2 regions of the Pseudoalteromonas distincta genome follow, and region 2 is predicted to be linked to the other one. Evidence: predicted binding sites of a transcription regulator. Region 2 holds the regulator's gene; the other holds the start of a gene.
The links. The regulator ArgR, encoded in region 2, controls arginine synthesis, uptake and breakdown. The targets are predictions, from matches to a motif close to ANTGAATANNTATTCANT.
Positions count from the first base shown of each region.

Region 1: a site for ArgR is predicted at 1,863-1,880, ahead of argC (N-acetyl-gamma-glutamyl-phosphate reductase). Genes of this name have one in related genera too.

Region 1 covers NZ_CP040558.1:573,269-580,792, reverse strand. The annotation lists gene argB (acetylglutamate kinase) at 1-701, opposite strand, end outside; gene argC (N-acetyl-gamma-glutamyl-phosphate reductase) at 702-1,712, opposite strand; gene argE (acetylornithine deacetylase) at 1,937-3,085, shown strand; gene FFU37_RS02560 (aq_1923 C-terminal domain) at 3,139-4,071, opposite strand; gene radA (DNA repair protein RadA) at 4,147-5,532, opposite strand; gene FFU37_RS02550 (PilZ domain-containing protein) at 5,897-7,524, shown strand, end outside.
Region 2 covers NZ_CP040558.1:2,986,713-2,994,236, reverse strand. The annotation lists gene FFU37_RS13365 (ABC transporter permease) at 1-699, shown strand, start outside; gene FFU37_RS13360 (ABC transporter ATP-binding protein) at 700-1,749, shown strand; gene FFU37_RS13355 (Dyp-type peroxidase) at 1,798-2,697, shown strand; gene argR (transcriptional regulator ArgR) at 2,705-3,172, opposite strand; gene mdh (malate dehydrogenase) at 3,398-4,330, shown strand; gene ispB (octaprenyl diphosphate synthase) at 4,416-5,387, opposite strand; gene rplU (50S ribosomal protein L21) at 5,810-6,121, shown strand; gene rpmA (50S ribosomal protein L27) at 6,138-6,395, shown strand; gene cgtA (Obg family GTPase CgtA) at 6,534-7,524, shown strand, end outside.

The DNA.
Region 1 (7,524 bases), 1.3 Mb from region 2:
CAGCTGGAAATATACACACCGCGTCGTAAATGTTGGGCAGCGTGAAGGCTGGTCTTAACTTTGACCTCCATCCCGCCCACAATTACTCCATTTGTAATTAAAGTATCAATGTGTTTTGTGTCAAGTTGATGTAACGGCTGTTTATTTTCGTCAAGCACAGCTTCAACATCCGTCATAAAAATAAGCTCAGCATTTAAGTTACTAGCAATAGCCGCTGCTGCTTCATCTGCATTTACGTTGTACCAAAGCCCTTGCTCATCAAAGCCTATAGAGCTAACAATGGGTAGGCGACCGATTTTAAGTAAATCATTAACAATAGAATCGTCGTTGCTTTTACATTTACCCACTAAGCAAAGCGCTTTTAGCTTTTGAGTGGCAGTAACACCTGCCTCAAAAAGACTTAAGCCCACAGGCTTGTGCCCAGCATTAATAGCTTGAGTCATTAATTGTTTATTAGCGCAACCTGCGAGTGCTCCGACTATATAAGGCATTTGCTCTGCTGGGCTAATACGTAATCCTTGGTGTTTAGCACTGGCAAAACCCGCTTGTTTTAACCATGTATCAACTAAAGCGCCACCGCCATGTACAATGACAAACTCATCATTTGTTTGCTCATTTAATACATCAAACAACGCTTTTGCTGCATTTTCTGTATTAAGTACTGCACCACCTAATTTAATTACCCACGTTTTTTTACTCATTTAAAACGCTCCTCTTAAACCAGTGGTATGATCTAAATTCATAGAAATATTAATACACTGCAAAGCTTGTCCAGCAGCGCCTTTTAATAAGTTATCAATAGCAGACATCACAATTAACTGCGTTCCTTGTTGCTGCCAGCCAATATCAACAAATGGCTGCTTAGCTACACCTTTAATTGAAGGTACTTTATCGCCTAATAAACGAATTAATGGCTCACTCGAAAGTACTTGATAAGCCGATGCAACGTTTTCCTTGGTAACGCCTAGCTTAAGCTGTACATAAATAGTTTCTAAAATACCGCGCGGAAAATTACCTAAGTGCGGTGTAAACAACACTTTGTGGCCAAGGTGTTGTTCAATTTCAGGGCCGTGGCGATGATTAAACAAACCATAAGGTGCAAGCGACACTTCACAAAAATGCGTTCCTACACTGGCTTTACGCCCTGCGCCTGTAACGCCCGAAACCGCATTAATAATAATACTTTCGCTGCTCAATAAGCCTGCTTGCTTAAGCGGTTTTAGCGCATTAAGCGCTGCCGTTGGGTAACAGCCTGCAACAGCAATTAGCTTTGCATTAGCGATAGCATCATGGTTCCACTCAGCTAGACCGTAAGCCGCTTCATTTAAAAGCTCTGGATGTTGATGCTCAAAACCATAGTAAGTAACGTAGTCGTCATTGCTTGCTAAACGATAGCCACCAGATAAATCAAATACCTTTTTACCCATAGCTAAAAATTGCGGCGCTAAATCAACACTTACTTTGTGATCGGTACATAAGCATACGTAATCAGCATCACTTTGAATGTCATCAAAAGCTGATACGCTAAGAGGAAGTAAAGGGCAGTCTAGTAAGCCAAGGTGCTCTGGGTATAAATCACTTAGCAATTTATTTTTATCTAGGCTACCCTCAGATACATAACAGCCTGTTAAAGTTAAGTTTGGATGCTTAGCAACTAAACTTGCTAACTCTGCGCCGCTGTATCCGCTTGCGCCAATAATCACTACATTCATTTGTTACTCGTTATCTTAAAATTAATTACTACTTATCTATAATGTTCGCTTAAACTAGCTTAGACGCTAATTAAGTCTTTTTTATTAATGAATTTTGATTATCGTCGCATTATTTTCATGGCGTTACTTTTAATATATTTATGCTTAAAAAGTGAATTGATATTCATCATAAATACTTTTATATTGTTATGCAATTAAATTGAATAATAATTTTGGATTTTTTTATGCCTTTGCCTTCGTTTATTTCCATGTACCAACAATTGATTGCAGCCCCTTCTATTAGTGCGATTGAAGACAACCTGTGTATGAGCAATAAAAACGTAATTGAACTCCTAGCCAGTTGGTGCGAAACAATCGGTTTTACGTGTGAAATTATAGAATTAGAAGGAGGTAAAGGGCGCTATAATTTATTAGCAAAACGCGGAGAAGGTGATGGCGGATTAATGCTAGCTGGTCATACCGACACAGTGCCTTTTGATGACAGTCGTTGGAATCATAATCCATTTAAACTTACCGAACTCGATAACAAATTGTATGGGCTAGGAAGTATTGATATGAAAGGCTTTTTTGCTTTTGTATTACAAGCGATTAGTGAACTTGATGAAAAGCAGCAAACTCAGCCTATTTTAATCCTTGCCACCGCCGACGAAGAAACTACGATGGCTGGTGCGCAACAAATATGTAAGCACCCTAATTTAAAACCTGCGCGTTGTATAATAGGCGAACCTACTGATATGACTCCAGTATTTATGCACAAAGGCCATATGAGTACAGCAATAAGAGTGGTTGGTCGCTCTGGGCATAGCTCCGATCCCGAACGTGGTCTTAACGCCATTGAAGTAATGCATAAAGTGATTACAAAATTGATGATCTTAAAAGAACAATTAAAGCATAAGTATTCAATAAAGCACTTCGAAATCCCTTATCCAACATTAAACTTAGGTAATATTCATGGCGGCGATAACGCGAATAGAATTTGTGGTTGCTGTGAAATGCATATAGATATGCGCCCATTACCAGGTTTAAGTGTACAAGAACTACAAGCATTAGTACTCGATGCAACGAAAGAGATAAATCAGCAATACCCAAATGCGGTGAGCGTTATTGATTTACATGAACCAATACCGGCATTTAGTGGGAGCACCGACAGTGCTTTAGTAAAAATGGCTGAAAAAATAGCGGGGCAAAAAGCGGTCGCAGTAAATTACTGCACTGAAGCGCCGTTTATCCAGCAACTCGGTTGTGAAACGATTGTAATGGGCCCAGGCTCAATTAACCAAGCACACCAGCCTGATGAATTTTTAGCGATGGAAAAAATAAAACCATCACAACAAATAATCACTGATCTTATAAAAGCAAATTGCTTTAGCTAATAAGATTACAATAAAGGCGCCAATTGGCGCCTTTATTAATACAGAACTAAGGCCTAATCACCTTTAACTTCTAAGTTAATAAACTTAACTAGTTCTTCAGGTTGCCCTACTAGCATCATAACTTGTTGGTTAATTTCCATCATAGTTTTACCTTCAGGTAGCTTTGCAGACACACTGAATGAATTTAAACCTTTCGCAAAGCTAGTTAAAGCCTCTGCAATATCTTCAGTTACAGGAGCTTGTTGTAACTGTTGCTCTAGCGTCATTTCCATTTGCTCAAGCGTCATACCTTGCTTTTCAAGCTCGCTTGATAGTAAATCTTTTAATTTACCTTGGTTATTTAAGGCAAAGCTAACATTACGCGGCTCTAATTTACTCATTGCTTGCATAACAAGTGTTTGCTGCTGTAATTCTTGCTCATACGTCAGCGGTTGATCACCCGCTTCTTGCTGCGCCTTGCTAATAGCCAATGAAGCATCCATTAACGCTTTTGAATTAGCTAAACCCATATCCATATTAAAACTAACAATGTCTTTTGCATCAAGCTTAACTACTACATCACTATTGCCAGACTCTTCATCGTAATCAAGTGATGAATGTAAGTCGTAACTTGCCGACGCTAACATTTCGTTTGTATCAGCTGGTAATTTTGATACGAAGCTTTTATCAAACTGAAAGCTTTTTACATCAAATGATGTATGTGGTGATATTTTATCCGGCTCGTAGCCAGTTATTTCAATGCTTTGAATATTAGCAACATTGTCACCTTCAGGGCTTATTACTTCCATATTTGTTATTTCTACACTCTTTGAAATAACACTTGCCGATAAACCAGCGTATTTAAATGTAGCGCCAGTTTGCTCGCTTACTAAAGCAAGTTGCTTATCTACTTCTGCACGCACTTCTTGAGTTGCTACGTAGTTTGCGTAACTAACACCACCCACGCCTGCGGCCACAAGAGCTGCAACTATAACTAATTTTTTCATGTCATTTCCTTATTTAATTCTTTCTATAAAGTGTCTCAACTTAAGAGTAACACTGAAGAACATCACCGATAAGTGTTAATTAATCAAACTAAGTAACTCATGTACGGTTTTTACAGGGGTAATTTTAGCGCCTAGCCCTTCCATCGACTTATGGTAATTGCGAAATGGAATATATATTTCTGTAAAACCATGTTGTGCAGCCTCTTTAACACGCGGTACACCACTGTCTATTGGGCGTACATCGCCGTTTAAGCTAAGTTCTCCCATAATACACGTGGTACGAGGTACAACAAATTCGTTTAAACTGCTAAGTAACGCGGTTACTAATGCTAAATCGATGCAGGTTTCTGTCTCATCAATTCTTAAACCACCCACAATATTAAAAAACGTATCGTGAAATATTTTAGTTTTAGTATGCTTACGTAATATACCGGTCAGCATTTTTATACGATTCATATTTAAACCAACACAAACACGCTGCGGAAATTCAGCTTCTGTTTCGGTAGTTAAACATTGAATCTCAAGCAATAAATTACGATTCCCTTTACGAATACAGGTAATAGTAGAGCCAGGTGAGTCAGTGGTTGAACCCGATAAAAATATTTCACTTGGATTATCAACGCTTAACATCCCACGTTCACACATTTTAAAAATGCCAACAGTATCAATATCACCAAAGCGGTTTTTATTTGCCCTAAGGGTTCGTATTTGCCCATCGTTGGTATCTATGTGTAAAAGCGCATCAACAATATGTACAAGTGTTTGAGGGCCTGCTATTTCGTTATTTTTATTTACGTGAGCAATAATGAACATGGTTACATCATTTTGCTTACAGTACTGAGTTAATGCTTGGGCGGCGCTTTTTACTTGCGAAGGCGAACCTGGGCTACCATTTGCCGTATCGGTTACAACAGCTTGAATAGAGTCAATAACAGCAAACTTAATTTTATTTTTCTCGAGTTCTTCGATGATGGTTTCAACACTCGTTTCTGAAAGTAAATAAAGCTCGTCCGGGTTATAGTTTAACTTTAAACGATTTACCCTGTTTTTAAACTGCGATAAAGATTCTTCTGCCGTACAGTAAAGTGACGGCATCCGTTGTGACATTCTCGCCACTAGGTCAGATAGCAAAGTTGTCTTACCCGCCCCCGGATCGCCCGAAATTATATTAACAGAGCCAGTAGTCACCCCGCCGCTTAGTACGCGATCAAGCTCGCCGATTTCAGTTAGCTGCTTTTCAGCCTCTGATGTAGCAATATCATTGATTTTTTTAGAGCCACCACCAACACCACCAGCATAACCACCAACGTTTGCTCGTATTGATGCTTTTTTACTGTGCCCTGCTGAAGGCTTAAATTCCGCTAATGTGTTCCACGCACCGCAGCGACATTGACCCTGCCAACGTTGATAGTTCATGCCACATTCGGTACAAACAAATTCTACTTTTGCCGCTTTAGCCATTGATAACTTTACCTACTATTCTTTAAATTAAAAAAATTCTTACTATTAAGCGCTTATTTTGCCATTTCAGGCATTTACTTAGCAACAAACTCTTGCCTGCTTAAAAATCTAGCGTCACAATCAATAAATACACATGGTGTTTCTTTTTAGCTATAATTTAGGGCATACTTTTTGCTTTGTAATAGTTTAAAGTAACTTGCCAATAAAATGGCAAATAACACATACATAACAAGAGCTAAACAGTAGTAACTCAAATAATTGTACCTATATTAATAACATAGAGCGATTTAACGTTTATTGAACTTCTAATAAATGGACTTAACAGTATACCTACTTTTTCAATTAGACGGTGATGGTTTTATAAATGGCTGATGACATAATGCTCAAACACGAAGACCTCGTGAATGAGTTAAAAACATATTTAGGCAACGCTAAATTTGATCTAATTTTCAAATCAAAAACCGCAGGGTTAACCAAACCTGAGCAATTTTTAATGAAAATGGAAATGTCGCGTTTATCTCAGCCAGTGGCACGTTTTGTTGATCTTCGTGGATTAGTGACAGGCCAAGTAAAACCATATGAGCATAACGGCAAGCAACACTTTATGGATGACACAGCCATTGAAGTGTTTGAAAAAGCGCTTAAACAACATGGTGAATACACCTTAGCTGTTTACGAAGCCGTAATGAATACAGAAAATAACCACCGCGTATTACAAAAACAAGCAGCCGAAAAATCAGAGTTACAAGAGCTAGAAAATAACTTAAACACTGAAGTAATTAAGTTTGCCTCTTACGAGAGCCGCCGTGAAGAACGGATGAATTACTCAATAAAAGTAACGATTGATTACAAAGATAAAAAGAACATTGCTGCTAGCACCTCAGATATATCTTTAAGCGGTTGTAAAGTTAAGCTTGCAACGCGCTACTCTATAAAAAAAGGCGAACTCATCGCAATGCGCTTAGTAGGCCTTGAGCAAGACTTTGAACTTGGCCTAAAAAACGGTATTCAATACGAAGTTGTTGCAGTAGAAAATATCTCTCGTGAATTTAATCACATCCGCTTAAAGCGCACTTATATAGAAAACAACGATGCCTTTAATGACTTTTTAGAAAGTTTTATTCATGGTAATAAGCGTCGTTATAAAGTAAATCTAGATAATACGCTCGATGCTGTAGTATCAAAGGGGTATGAGCAGTACTACATTCCTCGCGTAACGTCATTATATGTGTTTTTAAGTAAAAAAAAGGAGCAATATTACCCAAGCCTCAGCCTTACCACTGAAAATAATATTTTTATTCAGCGCTACTTTACCGATGAAAAAAAAGTACCGTGCTTGTACAATATTCTTAATCATCAGCGTATTACACAATTACTAACTCAAATTACCGCAGTAAAAGAAGATTACCTCTATACATTTACACATATATCATCAGGTAAAATTTATTACTACTCAGCGACGCGTACAGAGTTAAATAACAACCCTAAATTACGTGATCTATTTTTAGGTTTTGGTAGCCAAAAAGAGAGCTGGCAGTGCTTTAAAATACAAATAATGCCAAGTCATCCAGATGATTCTTTTATACCGCTTTCACTACCCAATAGTGCCGGTGAAAATATAGAAAAATTAAATAAGCCACCTTCACCTCGTGTAAAAGGCCTTATAAAAGATGTTAAGTATATTGTTGTACTTACAAATATTGGCAATAAAGCTGAGCAAGAAAATTATAAACAACTTACTTTTGATAAAGCATTAGTAAATCAGCTTAAGCACTTTGGCCACGCAAAACACAAAACACCACCCTACTTAGATATTGTGCCACTTGAATACGTAAATTTACGCTCGCATAAGCGCTATCTTTATAAAACACCAGTTAGTGTTACTATTAATGATGAGGTATTTAATGGCTATACACGTGACTTTTCGGTAATGGGTTTGCAGTTAGAGTGCGAACAACCTGCCACATTTAAAAAAGGCGATATAGTACTTTT
Region 2 (7,524 bases):
AATTACGCCATTACCTACTTTGATAAAGCATGGGATGTAGAGTTTTTTAGTTACGCTTGGCAAAGTTTAAAAGTGGCAGGGGTTGTAAGTGTTATAACGATTACATTGAGTGTTTTTGTGGTTTTTTATCAGCGTGTTGCAAAGCAAGCGTATCCGCTTATTCCTGGGCGCTTAGCAAGCACGGGTTATGCGTTGCCTGGCACAGTACTCGCTATTGCGGTTTTATTACCTCTTACATTATTAGAGAACACCATTAACACAGCGCTCGAGAAGTATAATTTAGACATTGGCTTACTGCTTACAGGTAGCATTCTTACTATTATTATTGCTTATATTGTTAGGTTTTACGCCATTGCACACGGAGCAATTGAGTCGAGTTTTTTACGTATTAGTCCATCACTTGATATGGCAAGCCAATCAATGGGTAAAAGCCAAGGGCAAACGCTGCGTTTAGTGCATCTACCTTTACTGCGAAGAGGGTTACTCACTGCAGCCCTATTGGTATTTATTGAATGTATGAAAGAGTTGCCAGCTGCGCTATTGCTCAGACCGTTTAATTTTGAAAGCTTAGCTACTCATGTATTTCAGTATGTGAGTGACGAGCAATTAGAGCTTGCTTCAATATCTGCATTATTTATTGTTATTGTTGGGTTTATTCCTTTGTATTTTATTAATCGTTCTATGGAGCAGCGTAGTTAAATGAGTAGTTTAATTTTACAAGGCGTGAGCTATCACTATAACGGCACAAAGGTTATTCTCGATTTAGATTTAACAGTAGGTAAAGACGAAATTGTTTGCCTACTCGGGGCGAGTGGATGCGGAAAAACAACCACATTAAAAGCGATTGCAGGTTTAATTGAAGCCAAGCAAGGGTCTATTTTTATAGACGGTAAATTAGTGAGTGATGAGCAATCGTTTGTCTCACCTGAGCATCGTAACATCGGCATGATGTTTCAAGACTATGCATTGTTTCCGCATTTAACGGTGGCAAATAATATCGCATTTGGGCTTAGTAATATGAGCAAAGCTCAAAAGCAGCAACGCGTTGATGAAATGCTTAAGCTTGTGCATTTAATTGGCTGTGCTGACAGGTTTCCACATCAGTTATCGGGTGGCCAACAGCAACGCGTCGCTATCGCTCGTGCATTAGCTTATAAACCTAGTTTATTACTCCTTGATGAGCCTTTTTCAAACATCGACACACAAGTGCGCTTTGAATTAATTGCCGATATACGTCGAATTATTAAAGCAACTCAAGTATCTGCTGTGTTTGTTACACACTCAAAAGAAGAGGCGTTTGCGTTTTCAGATACACTTGCCATTATGCATCGCGGTAAAATTGCACAACAAGGCACGCCAGAGCAGCTTTTTGCAGCTCCATGTTCAAAGGAGGTTGCAGAGTTTCTGGGTCAGGGCATATACTTAAGCGCAGAAGTGTTAACCGCAACTGAATATAAAACACCATTTGGTTTAGTCGAATCTTATGTTGAGAGTAAGCATAATGTAAGTGCAGGGCTTATATATGTGCGCCCTCATCAAATAGAATTAGTGGCAGATAACCAAAGTGACAAATTCAGCAAGCGAGCTACAATCATAAGTCGTCGCTTTATTGGTTCGGCGTATGTTTATTCGCTCGTTATTGATGAACAAGAAATTGAAGTTGCTGCACAATATGGCCAGTCATTTGAAAATAATGATCAGGTTATAATAAAAATAAAACCTCACACGGTGAATTTTTTCGAATCGTAATTAATTTGTTATTCGCTGTGTTTTTATCTGTAAAACTAAGGAATAACAATGGCGCAAGCGCAATCAGGGATTTGTGCTGAAGCAAACTTACACGGTTTGCACTTATTTTTTAATGTGTTTGATGGTCAAGACGAATCACTTCGCGCAAAGTTAAAACAAGTAAGCGCTATAGAAGAAGAGTTTAGCGATCAATTTTCAGAATCAATGCTCTCTTGTATGGTTGCTATTGGTGCGCAATACTGGCCGCATATCCTCCCTGAATACATTCCAAGCGAATTACAGAGCTTTCCTAATATAACCCATAGCGATCACCAAATGAGCGTACAACCGTGCGATTTATTTGTGCAAATTCGCTCTGACCGTGAAGACGTTAACCATTTATTTGCGCTACAAATTTTAAAATTATTTGCCCCCGATGTAGAGCTGGTGGAGCAAATTCGGAATTTTCGCTTTTTAGATGGTCGTGATTTTAACGGTTTTATTTATGGTGGCGACACCGCACATGGAAGAAAAAAGCGCGCTACGGCTTTAATCAGCAACCCTGGTAGCTTTGAAGATCAGGGGAGTTATATTCATGTTCAGCGTTATAAACATGATTTAACTATGTGGCAGCATTTATCATTGAGTGAGCAAGAGCAAATAATGGGACGTACGCGTCTTGATAACACGCTAATTACCCCAGCGGTCGAAACCAGCCATGCTTCGCGAAGTGAGCTAAAAGACGAAGACGGACAACCGCTACTATTAAATCAAAGCATGCCTTATGGCGACGTGTATGAGCAGGGAATGTTATCAATTACATGCGCTTGTACGGGCACCGCATTTGAAAAAGTACTTAATAGTCGTTTAGGGGAAGGGGATTGCTACGACCACTGGCTTGATTTTACTCAAGCCGATATGGGTTCTGCTTTCTTTGCACCTTCAATAGGGTTTTTAAAACAAATTTAATTTGCTATTAAACCGTATCAAATAAAATGCGAACGCGTTCAAGTGTTACATCTATTTCAGATATTTTAGCAGGAGCGATAAAAATAGTGTCATCGCCGGCAATAGTTCCTAGTACGCCATCTGCTTTACCTAATGAATCTAATAAACGTGCAATAAGCTGAGCAGCACCTGGGCTGGTACGAATGATGATCATCATTTCGTTGTGCATAATGTCGATTACTAATTGGCGTAATGGGCTTTTAGCCGTAGGTACACCCATTTCAGCAGGTAAGCAGTAAACCATTTCTTGTTTGGCATTACGTGTGCGTACAGCGCCAAACTTACTTAACATGCGTGATACTTTACTTTGGCTTATATTGTCAAAACCTTGATCTTTTAACGCATCAACTATTTCGCCTTGAGAGCCAAAATTTTCTTCTTTTAATAGTGATTTAAATGCTTTTACCAGTGCTTCTTGTTTATCTTGTGGTTGCATAGTCTTTATTCGTTTTTGTTATTTATGCCGCAAATTCTACACAAAAATGAATAATTATGCAGCAGTTGTTTAGTTAACTTGCCAGTTTGATGCGTTAAATCACATAAGTTTACGACTATGGTCGAAAATATACTTGAAATAGACAGGATAAATTTGTTTTTAGTCGCTAATTTCATTATCTTAAGAGCCACAAATGTTTCCTACCTCAAATTACGGAGAATTCCAATGAAAGTTGCTGTATTAGGTGCTGCAGGCGGTATCGGCCAAGCGTTGTCTTTATTATTAAAAACAGGCTTACCAGCTGGCTCTGAATTATCACTTTATGATGTTGCACCAGTAGTACCAGGTGTTGCGGTTGACCTTTCTCACATCCCAACAGATGTTAAAGTTGCAGGCTTTGGCGCAGACGATTTAAATAAAGCGCTTGAAGGTTCTGACATCGTTCTTATCCCAGCGGGTATGCCACGTAAACCAGGTATGGATCGTGCTGATTTATTCAATGTAAATGCTGGCATCATCAAAACTTTAGCAGAAGGCATTGTTGCCAGCTGCCCTAAAGCGTTAGTAGGTATTATTACTAACCCAGTAAATGGCACAGTTCCAATTGTTGCTGAAGTATTCAAAAAAGCAGGTACTTACGACGCTAAACGCGTATTCGGTATTACTACGCTTGACGTTATTCGTTCAGAAGCATTTGTTGCTGAACTTAAAGGCGTAGACGTAGCAACTGTAAAAGTACCAGTAATTGGTGGTCACTCAGGCACAACGATTCTGCCTCTACTTTCTCAAGTTGAAGGTGTTTCTTTCACTGATGAAGAAGTTGCTGCACTTACTCCACGTATCCAAAATGCGGGTACTGAAGTTGTAAATGCTAAAGCAGGCGGTGGTTCAGCTACGCTATCTATGGGTGCTGCTGCAGCTCGTTTTTGTATGTCTTTAGTTAAAGGCCTACAAGGTGAAGAAGTTGTAGATTACGCTTACGTTGCTGTTGAAAATGGCGATGCAGAGTACTTTGCACATCCAGTACGTTTAGGTAAAAACGGCGTAGAAGAAATTCTTTCTTACGGCGAACTAAGCGCATTTGAAACAAAAGCAAAAAATGACATGCTTGAAACTCTGAAAAAAGACATCAAAGAAGGTGTTGATTTCATGGCGTAATAGCCGGTTTAAGCAACAAAAAAGCCTGCATTTGCAGGCTTTTTTATTGCTCAGAATTAATGTCACACTGTGTAACTAGTTAAAACTAGTGGTCCCGGTCAACCGCAATACGGGCAAGGCTTATAAGTGCTTGCTTATAGTCAGACTCAGCTAAAAAGTCTAAACAGGCAATGGCTTTTTCGGCCTCAAGCTCTGCTTTTTGCATTGTAAACTCAAGCGCATTAGTTTGTTTTAGTGCAGTTAAAATTTCTTCTAAATGCTCCATACCATTACTGTGCTCTATTGCATCACGAATAAGCTGTGTTTGCTGCTCGCTACCATGTTGCATAGCATAAATAAGCGGAAGGGTTGGTTTGCCTTCAGCTAAATCATCGCCAATGTTTTTACCTAGCTGCTCAGCATCTGCATTGTAATCGAGTACGTCATCTACTAGTTGAAACGCAGTACCTAAATGCATACCGTATAGGTTTAGTGCATCAAGTGTCGCTTGGTCTTGCTCTGTGATAATGGCAGCAAGGCCTGTAGCTGCTTCAAATAATTTAGCTGTTTTAGAGTAAATAACCTGCATATAGCTGGCTTCAGTCGTATCTGGGTCATTGCAGTTCATCAGCTGCAATACTTCACCTTCAGCAATAATGTTTGTTGCATCGGCAAGTACTTGCATAATCTGCATTTTTCCAAGGCCAACCATAAGCTGAAATGAGCGAGTGTAAATAAAGTCACCAACCAATACGCTAGCAGCATTACCAAATTCAGCATTTGCTGTAGGCGTGCCACGTCGTAAGTTTGATTCATCTACAACATCATCATGCAATAGCGTTGCTGTATGGATAAACTCAACAATTGTTGCAAGTGTTATGTGATCTTTACCCTGATAACCGAGCGCTTTGGCTGCTAAAATAGCCAGCATTGGACGAACGCGTTTGCCGCCACTGCTAACTATATATAAACCAAGCTGATTAACTAACGCCACATCTGAGCGCATTTGCGCATGTATAAGTTGATTGACGTCATTCATATCGCTTTCGATTAACGCCTGGATAGCTTTTATATCCATTGATCTCCGAGCCAATTTTTATGTGTGAACGGCGCAGATTGTACAACAAAAAATGCACTAGCTCGATATTTTGTGACGATTGATTGAAAAAACACTATTAAAGTACTTAATTTAGACTGAATTAGCCAAGATAACTGATTAATTGATAATCAATATACAGTTTATGGTGTGCTTAGATATTGAGCTGTGAGGGTCATATTTGAGTACATTAATTTATTTCGGCTAAGAGTTAAAAAGCGCTTGGCAAAAGGGCTAATTAATATAAAATGGGGTAAATATTGAATTGCTCTCAAAGCAGCTACTTTTTATTCATTTTAATTACAAAATAGGCTTGCTAGTTATTTCGCGTTAGCGTAAACTTCGCGCCCTATCGAAGAATATTTTAGTTGCGCCGATTTGAGGGTGCACAGACGGAGTTAATTATGTACGCGGTTTTCCAAAGTGGTGGTAAACAGCATCGTGTGACTGAAGGTCAAACGATTCGTCTTGAAAAATTAGACGTTGAAACTGGTGCGGCAGTAGAATTTGATTCAGTACTTTTAGTTGCTGATGGTGAGAAAATCGAGATCGGTGTACCGTTCGTAAACGGTGGCAAGATAACAGCTGAGGTTGTTTCACATGGTCGCGGTGAGAAGATTAAGGTTGTTAAATTTAGACGCCGTAAGCATTCTCGTAAGCAAATGGGCCATCGTCAATGGTTCACTGAAGTTAAAATCACTAGCATTAGCGCTTAATTAGAGGTACTTAGAAATGGCACATAAAAAAGCAGCTGGTAGTACTCGTAACGGTCGCGATTCAGAAAGCAAACGCCTAGGTGTTAAGCGTTTTGGTGGCGAATCAGTTCTAGCGGGTAGCATCATTGTTCGTCAGCGTGGAACTCGTTTCCACCCTGGTACTAACGTAGGTATCGGTAAAGACCACACTATCTTCGCAAAAGCAGATGGTAAAGTTCAGTTTGAACAAAAAGGTCCTTTAAACCGTAAATACGTAACTATCGTAACTGAGTAATCAGTAAGGTAGTTAAAAACCCCGCCTTTGCGGGGTTTTTTGTTTTGTAGTCAGCCAATATATACCCAAGCCTGCATTTGTGCTGGCTTGGGTATATAATAGAGTTATTAAACAAGCCAATCCCTAAAGTGAGTAATCATGAAGTTTGTAGATGAAGTAGAAATTCGCGCAGAAGCTGGAGACGGTGGCAGCGGCATCGTGTCTTTCCGTCGTGAAAAATATGTTCCAGATGGTGGACCAGACGGCGGTGACGGTGGAGACGGTGGTAGTGTTTATCTACAAGCTGATGAAAACTTAAATACCTTAATTGATTATCAGTTTGAGCGCTTCCATAGAGCTGAACGTGGTACTAACGGTCGTAGCCGTAACTGTACAGGCCGAAAAGCTGATGACTTGTTTGTTATGGTGCCTGTAGGCACGCGCATCATGGATGTTGATACCCAAGAGGGACTTGGCGATTTAACGCAACATGGTCAACGAATTTTGGTTGCAAAAGGTGGTTTCCACGGCTTGGGGAATGCGCGTTTTAAATCAAGTACTAACCGAGCACCTCGTCAAAAAACATTAGGCACACCAGGTGAAGTACGTAACTTAAAATTAGAGTTACTATTATTAGCTGATGTTGGTTTACTTGGATTACCAAATGCCGGTAAATCTACGTTTATCCGCAGTGTATCTGCAGCAAGACCAAAAGTAGCTGATTACCCATTCACGACGCTTATTCCTAATTTAGGTGTAGTACGTCCTGAAGCAAATAAATCATTTGTTATAGCCGATATTCCGGGTCTAATTGAAGGTGCATCTGATGGCGCAGGCCTAGGTATTCGCTTTTTGAAACATTTAGAGCGTTGTCGTGTGTTATTACACATTATTGATGTAATGCCGGTAGATGGTTCAAACCCTGTTGATAATGCGTTTTCGATTATTAACGAACTGCACCAATACAGCCCTAAATTAGCTGAGAAGCCACGCTGGTTAGTATTTAATAAAATAGATTTATTACCAGAGGATGAAGCAAAAGCGTTATGCGAATCGATTGCAGAAGAGCTGGGCGAAACTGAAAATATCTATCACATTTCAGCAATTAATAAACTTAACACTCAACCATTAATCCACAACATAATGACAC